Regions from separate parts of the Pseudoalteromonas sp. CO325X genome, predicted to be linked through region 2. Evidence: predicted binding sites of a transcription regulator. Region 2 holds the regulator's gene; the other holds the start of a gene.
The links. Region 2 encodes ArgR, which controls arginine synthesis, uptake and breakdown. Its sites were predicted from a motif close to ANTGAATANNTATTCANT; they were not measured.
Positions count from the first base shown of each region.

Region 1: EXT46_RS18085 (OadG family transporter subunit) is a predicted target of ArgR. The motif match lies at 2,051-2,068, and genes of this name have one in related genera.

Region 1 is NZ_SGPG01000034.1:76,354-80,570, reverse strand. It holds gene EXT46_RS18095 (sodium ion-translocating decarboxylase subunit beta) at 1-2, opposite strand, end outside; gene oadA (sodium-extruding oxaloacetate decarboxylase subunit alpha) at 11-1,792, opposite strand; gene EXT46_RS18085 (OadG family transporter subunit) at 1,805-2,041, opposite strand; gene EXT46_RS19065 (hypothetical protein) at 2,482-2,787, shown strand; gene EXT46_RS18080 (TonB-dependent receptor) at 2,784-4,217, shown strand, end outside.
Region 2 is NZ_SGPG01000032.1:330,353-334,569, reverse strand. It holds gene EXT46_RS17040 (ABC transporter ATP-binding protein) at 1-1,000, shown strand, start outside; gene EXT46_RS17035 (Dyp-type peroxidase) at 1,093-2,031, shown strand; gene argR (transcriptional regulator ArgR) at 1,991-2,458, opposite strand; gene mdh (malate dehydrogenase) at 2,688-3,623, shown strand; gene pdhR (pyruvate dehydrogenase complex transcriptional repressor PdhR) at 3,907-4,217, shown strand, end outside.

The DNA.
Region 1 (4,217 bases), on a different contig from region 2:
ATACCCCCCCCTAAACCAATGCAATTAAGGCATCGCCAGCGCTCACGGAGTCACCTTCACGCACTAACACATCACTGACTTCACCGCCGTGCAATGCGCGCACTTCAGTTTCCATCTTCATCGCTTCCATGATCATAACCACATCACCTTCACTCACGTGCTGACCAGGTTTGACTAAAACCTTGAAGACATTGCCCGTTAACGGTGCATTCAGTGTTTCCCCGCCACTAATCGCAGCCGACTGCGGTGGGTTTTCACCTTCACCCTCAACAGCACGCACACTCTCCAACTCACCACCGGGGGCGACGACAACATCATAGGCCTGACCATCGACACTAATGCTATAACGCTCTGGCCCTTGCTTTGTCGGTGCCGCCTTGGCCACAGCCTTTGGCTGCTCCGGCTCGGCGCTGGGCGCTGGTTCGAAAGCATCAGGGTTATTTCGATTCGCTAAGAATTTTAAACCGATTTGCGGGAATAGTGCATAGGTTAAAACGTCATCAACCACCTCGTCTACTAACTCGAGGTTCTGCTCTTTCGCATGAGCATCTAGTTCCTCCGTCAGCTTGTCTAGCTCAGGCTCAATGAGGTCGGCTGGACGGCAACTAATTGCCTCTGCACCTTCTAAAACACGCTGTTGCAATTGGCTATCTACCGGTGCGGGTGTTGCTCCATACTCACCTTTAAGAACGCCTGCGGTTTCCTTAGTAATAGACTTGTAGCGCTCACCGGTAAGCACATTCAACACGGCTTGAGTGCCAACAATTTGTGAGGTGGGGGTGACCAAAGGTAAGTAACCTAAGTCTTTGCGGACTTTGGGGATTTCTTTGAGTACCTCGTCTAACTTATCGCCTGCGTTTTGCTCTTTTAACTGGTTTTCCATATTTGTGAGCATGCCACCGGGCACTTGCGCTAATAGGATGCGGCCATCAACACCTTTTAAGCTACCTTCAAATTGCGCATACTTCTTACGTACTTCCCTAAAATAAGCCGCAATTTCCTCGAGTAAGGTTTGGTCCAAACCGGTATCACGCGGGGTATCCTCGACAATAGCAACCAAGGTCTCGGTGGCGCTGTGACCATAGGTTTGACTCATACTAGAAACTGCCGTATCAAGCATATCAATGCCAGCATCAATGGCCTTTTGGTAGGTTGCTGTGCTTAGTCCTGTGGTCGCATGGCATTGCATAGCAATGGGTAAAGACACGGTTTCCTTTAAGCCACGGATCAGCTTATCGGCATCATAGGGCTTTAACAGCCCGGCCATATCTTTAATGCAAATAGAATGACAACCCATATCTTCAAGGCGCTTAGCCTGATCTAACCACATATCCAACGTGTGGACCGGTGAGACGGTGTAAGAGATAGTGCCTTGCGCATGGGCGCCAATATTTACAGCGGCTTTGATTGCCGTCTCTAAATTACGTACATCATTCATCGCATCAAAGATACGAAACACATCAACACCATTGGTGTGAGCGCGCTCGACAAACTTAGTCACAACATCGTCACTGTAATGACGATAGCCGAGTAAATTCTGACCACGCAGTAGCATCTGCTGTTTAGTATTAGGCATCGCCGCTTTCAGGGCACGGATACGATGCCAAGGGTCTTCACCTAAATAACGGATACAGGAGTCAAAGGTGGCCCCACCCCATGATTCCATTGACCAAAACCCAACCTGATCAAGCTTATCAGCGATCGGGAGCATATCCTCTAAGCGCATGCGTGTTGCTAATAAAGATTGATGCGCGTCTCGCAGTACTAATTCGGTAAGCTTTAATTTAGACATAATTGACCCTTATTATTGCTTCTTATACTGATGCACAGCCGCAGCAATAGCTGCAATATGCGCCTTTGAAGGGCGCTTACTGTGATGCGTGGTAGTGGCGCTAGCTTGTTGATTCGCTTGTTCTGTATCGGCAAAGATATATGACATTAGGCGTAAAGCGCCTATCAATATGAGTAGAAATACAAAGACCACCACCATACCGGTCGCCATAAGCCAAGCGGCTTCAATTAACAATGCTGTAATATCCATGCTCACCCCAGTGCAAATTTAGTTACTTTTTATTGATATTTAACCAACACCATATCAAAAAAAAAGAGAATGTCCACATAAGTGTAAATTGGTAATACCAATACTTATAACCTTGAATTTCTTGTTAGGAGACTTAAAAACCGCCAACAATGCCGTTAATTCAACTTTATAGATAATAAAAATAGCGGATATAAATAAAATCTATACGAGAAAAAATCATCTTCATTAGTCATCAATGATGGTGATAACATCAAAAAAGATAATTGGTCATACCAAGATTGATTTTACATTGTTTACGTTGAGGGTTTTGCTCTATTTTTTGACTCTAAGTCATTGGCAGGTTTGAACAAATCGGACTAAGCTTATGACGCTAAATAGGAACAACCGCAGTTTGATTGGCCCTGAAGTATTAGTCTTACTAATAACAAGGGAGAAAAACAATGTTAAAATCTAAACTGGCGCTGTCGCTACAAGTAGCGCTCGGCGTAGGTATTTCTTCATTCGTTATGCCTCAAGCACTCGCTGCGGGGGATGAAGAAGCCAAGGATATTGAGGTCATTGCCATCACAGGTAGTCGTATTCGCCAGCCCGGCGCTGTCTCAGCCAGCCCCATCACGTCCATTGGCGAGAAAGAGCTGCGCTTCCAACAAGAACCCGAAGTAGAGCAAATTCTTCGTACTCTACCATCCACTATTCCCGGTGACGGCAGTAACGTGAACAACGGCTCTGGTGGTGCAGCAACGTGAACAACGGCTCTGGTGGTGCAGCAACGGTCAACTTAAGAGGCTTGGGATCTCAGCGTTCATTGATACTGGTTAATGGCCGGCGAATGATCCCATACAACTACAACGGTTCGGTAGATACCTCGGTGATCCCTTCGGCGCTGGTAGAGCGCATCGATGTGGTTACTGGTGGTGCTTCGGCCGTTTATGGCTCTGATGCCATTGCTGGGGCGGTTAACTTTGTCCTTAAAGATAATTTTGAAGGGATAGCCTTAGACACCTCTCACCAGCAAACAGACGAAAGTGACGGCGATAAAAGTAATATATCGCTTACCATCGGTTCTAACCTCGCTGACGACAGAGGTAACGTCGTACTTTCATTGGACTGGATGAAGCGTGACCAAGTGCTCCTTGGCGATCGCCCGCTGGGTTTACTTGGTATCGAAACCGCATCAGGCGCCAACTATGAGCAATTCCTAAATGGTCAACCGCCCGTTCCAGCACCCTCTGAGTGTGAGGCCCCTAACTCAGTAGAAAGTGGTGGTTCTACAACGGCCATGCCCACACGCTTTGGTATTGTCGGAGCGGGGACCGCAGGCCAATTTAGAAATGATGGCACACTTGCTGCCGATACCTGTAGCGTGTTCAACTTCAACCCCTACAACTTCTATCAAACACCGTCCGAGCGCTATTCAGGTACGGCTCTCGCTCGTTACAACCTTACCGACGATCATGAAGTTTATTCATCACTCACTTACAGCTCGATCTCGGTAGATACACAGGTTGCCCCATCAGGCACATTTGGTGCGAGTTTCGAATTGCCACTGTTTAACCCATTAATTAGCGATCAAGCACAGCAATTTATGATTGATACGGGCAACAATGCGCTCGCTGATGGTCTCTTAAGTGACAGTAACTGGAATGATGTCAACGGCAATGGCGTCGTCGACTCTGAGGACTATTTAACTGTGCAGTTGCGTCGGCGTACACTCGAACTCGGCCCCCGTACAGAGCGCTATGACACCTCGTTGTTCCAGTTTGTCACTGGCGTGAAAGGTTATGTGTTTGACGACTGGGAGTATGATGTTAGTTTCCAATATGGTGAGTCCAACCGTACCACCGTACGCGGTGGCTACACCAACCTAACTAACATCCAAAATGCCCTTGAAACCGAAGACGGCGTCACCTGCTTAAACGGCGACCCAACTTGCGTACCCATCAACCTGTTTGGTGGCTTTGGCACCATTACCGATGAAATGGCCGGTTATGCTACAGCGATTGCATTACAGCAGCAAAAGTACAGCCAGCGTATCGCAACTGCGACCATCAATGGTCCGATTGAGTTTATTGAAGTGCCCGGCGCCGGCGCACCGCTATCAATGAGCTTTGGTTACGAGTACCGCAAAGAAAAAGGCTTATTTGAGCCTGATGAATGTTTGAAACTTGCACCAGCG
Region 2 (4,217 bases):
CGAATACGCTGAGCGGGCGGTGGTCAACAATTTAAGCCTGACTTTAGCAGGCGATGAGATTTTGTGTTTGCTAGGCGCCAGCGGTTGCGGCAAAACAACCACACTAAAAGCCATTGCTGGGCTTATACGCCCGCACCGAGGGGTGATCCGCTTAGGGAAAGAGGTACTGTGTAGTGACCAGCATTGCGTGAGCCCACAGCACCGCAACATGGGCATGATGTTTCAGGATTACGCGCTGTTTCCACACTTAACCGTGGCGCAAAACATAGCCTTTGGTTTAAAGGGCATGAGCAAAGCTAACAAACAGCAGCGGGTAGCCGAAATGCTCGCACTGGTGCATCTAGATGAGTGTGGAGGGCGTTATCCACACCAGCTTTCAGGCGGCCAACAGCAACGTGTTGCCATAGCGAGAGCGCTGGCATACAAACCTAGTCTATTGCTACTTGATGAGCCGTTTTCGAATATTGATCATCAGGTGCGTTTTCAACTAATCGCTGACATTCGCCGCATTATTAAAGACCAGCGCGTCTCTGCTATTTTTGTTACCCACTCTAAAGAAGAAGCATTTGCCTTTGCCGACACATTAGCGGTCATGCACAACGGACAAATTGCGCAGCAAGGTACGGCGAAACAATTATTCCAGCACCCTAACTCTAAAGTTGTGGCAGAGTTCTTAGGCACTGGTGTGTATATTGATGCCACTATCGTTGATGCCGAGCATGTGCAAACGCCCTTTGGTATTGTGCGCTCTTTACAGCCTTTGCCATCATCGGGGAAGGGGCAAGTGTATGTTCGTCCCCACGATATGCAGTTGATTGGTGATGAACACGGTGAAGTGACGTTACTATCACAGCGTTTTGTCGGCACAGAATACGTTTATCGCGTCAGCGTGTTTGCTCAAGAAGTTGAAATTCCTGCTAAGGCTGAACAAGAGTTTTTGCCGAGTCAGAAGCTATCGCTTACAATTACCCCACACTCTGTGAATTTCTTCGCTGATTAAGCGCGAATTCATAGCCTTTATGTAGCCGCGCGGGCGGCTTGGCGCCGGTAATAGGCGTTGCTAACAATAACAACGAAAGGAATGGTAACTTAATGCCCAGAGCGCAATCCGGTGTGTGCGCGCAGGCCAATTTGCACGGCTTGCACTTGTTTCTCAATGTCCTTGATGGCCATGATCACGCAGTTAAAAGTAAGCTCGCACAGTTAGTGGACCTGCAAAGCGAATACGATGATCGCTTCTCTGAGGCCATGGTTTCCAGCTTTGTCGCCATAGGTGCGCAGTACTGGCCGCACTTTCACCCCGATGCCATGCCTGCAGAATTAGCGAGCTTTCCAAGTATCCCCAACCGTGACCATCACGTGCTAGCACAGCCGTTCGATTTGTTTATACAAATTCGCTCGGACCGCGAAGATGTCAATCATCTATTTGGCCAGCGAGTATTGAAGCTGCTAGGCAGTGATGTCGAGCTTGTCGAGGAGATCACCTGTTATCGCTTTTTAGACGGCCGTGATTTTAATGGCTTTCTTTACGCTCCGGATACGCCTCATGGACGACAAAAAAATCTCACGGCCCTCATTAATGAACCCGACAATGATTTTGTAAAAGGTAGTTATGTGCACGTCCAGCGCTTTACCCACAACCTAAATGCCTGGCAAGCGCTCAGCATCGAAGAACAAGAGTTGGTGATTGGCCGTACTCGTCTGGATGCCGAGCTGCTCATGCCGATTAATGCCAACAGTCACGCGGCGCGCTCAGAGTTGAAAGATGAAAAAGGCGAGCCGCTGTTACTGCACCAAGGCATGCCCTTTGGCACCATGACCAAGCAAGGCTTGTTGTCGGTGACCTGCGCCGCCAGTGGCGACGCGTTTACGCAAATGCTGAAAAGTCAGTTAGGGGATCATCATCATTATGATGCTTGGCTGGACTTTACCCAGGCCGACATGGGCTCAGCGTTTTTTGCCCCCTCGGTGGACTTTTTAAAGTCGTTAGCTACACGTTCTCAAACAGCTTACGCACCCGCTCCAGAGTAATATCAATTTCTGAGACTTTGGCGGGGGCAATAAAAATGGTGTCGTCTCCGGCAATGGTTCCCAGCACGCCATCGGCCTTACCGAGAGAATCGAGCAAGCGCGCGATTAATTGTGCTGCACCTGGGCTGGTGGTGATGATGATCATCATCTCATTGTGAACAATATCCAGTACTAATTGGCGCAGTGGTGACTTCGCAGTGGGAACGGCTAATTCTGCGGGTAAGCAATAGACCATTTCTTGTTTGGCGTTGCGTGTACGCACCGCACCAAACTTGCTGAGCATGCGCGAAACTTTGCTTTGGCTGATGTTATCGAAGCCTTGTTCTTTTAGGGCATCAACAATCTCTCCTTGTGAGCCGAAATTTTCTTCTTTTAGGAGGGCTTTAAAGGCTTTTACCAAGGCTTCTTGTTTTTCTTGCGCGTGCATAATAATGGTCTTTGTAGCTTAAAGTCTTATCATTCTACCCAAGAACCGGGGTTATTTCATCCAAGGCACGGAGGTTTACAGTGAAGTTTACGACTATGGTCGAGATTATCGTCAAAATAACGCGGATAAATTTGTCTTTATCGGCGCTTTTCATTATCTTTAAGGCCACCAAAAGGTCAGATGACCCAAATCTTGATAACCCAATCTCGTTATTTTACGGAGAATTAAAATGAAAGTTGCCGTTTTAGGTGCTGCCGGTGGTATCGGTCAAGCGCTCTCTTTGCTACTAAAAAATAGCCTTCCTGCTGGTTCTGAGCTTGCTCTATACGACGTAGCCCCTGTGGTTCCTGGTGTTGCTGTTGACCTATCACACATCCCAACTGCGGTTGATGTAAAGGGCTTCGGTAAAGAAGACTTAGACGCAGCACTAAACGGTTGTGACATTGTTTTAATCCCGGCGGGTATGCCGCGTAAGCCGGGCATGGACCGCGCTGATTTGTTTAATGTAAACGCCAGCATTGTCCAGACGCTAGCTGAGGGCATTGTTAAAAACTGCCCGAAAGCCATGGTCGGTGTTATCACTAACCCGGTCAACGGCACAGTGCCAATCGTTGCTGAAGTATTCAAAAAAGCAGGCACTTATGACCCTGCACGCGTATTTGGTGTAACAACACTTGACGTGATCCGTGCTGAAACTTTCATTGCTGAGCTAAAAGGCCTGAACGTGAACGACGTGAAAGTGCCAGTAATTGGTGGTCACTCAGGGACTACTATTCTACCTCTACTGTCTCAAGTAGAAGGTGCGAGCTTCTCTGATGAGGAAGTTGCGGCGCTAACTAAGCGTATCCAAAACGCCGGTACCGAAGTTGTTGAAGCAAAAGCGGGTGGCGGCAGTGCTACACTTTCTATGGGCGCAGCTGCAGCGCGCTTCTGCTTGTCACTAGTCAAAGGCATGCAAGGTGAAGAGGTTGTTGAATACGCCTATGTTGAAGGTAATGGTGAAGACGCACAGTTCTTCGCTCAGCCGGTACGTCTTGGTAAAAATGGTGTCGAAGAGTTGCTTTCTTACGGTGAACTAAGCGCCTTTGAACAACAAGCCAAAGAAGACATGCTGGGCACCTTGAATAAAGATATTCAAGAAGGCATCGACTTCATGAATAAGTAATAGCCACCATGGCGGTTACTTCATGATATTGGCTAATAGCGATATCATGCTAAAAGCCCCTATAGTTCTGCTATAGGGGCTTTTTTGTGCATCTATTTCCTTTCTTCTTACTGGTCTGACCATTTGTCGCTAAGCGTAAATTACTTTAATTTGCGCGCATATCCACCATAATTGGCTGAATAAAAATTGATGTGAACTGGGTCAATTTTGACAGCTTGCGGTGAATTTGATACCTTAACCGCACTTTTTGGTATGACCAATTTACCCAAAGCATAAATCAACGATGTCATTGAAAGTAAAAGCAGCGAAATTATCGGACGTGATCTTGGCCCAGCTTGAGAATATGATTCTTGAGGGATCGCTGGCGCCAGGGGAAAAGCTTCCGCCTGAGCGTGAGCTGGCTAAGCAGTTTGAAGTATCGCGCCCATCGCTGCGTGAGGCAATTCAAAAACTCGAAGCCAAGGGGTTGGTGACGCGCCGCCAAGGTGGTGGCACCTTTGTAAAGAACCAATTGGAAGAGGGCTTAAGTGATCCACTGTTTGAGTTGATCAGTAAGCACCCAGAGTCGCAGTTTGATTTACTGGAGTTTCGCCA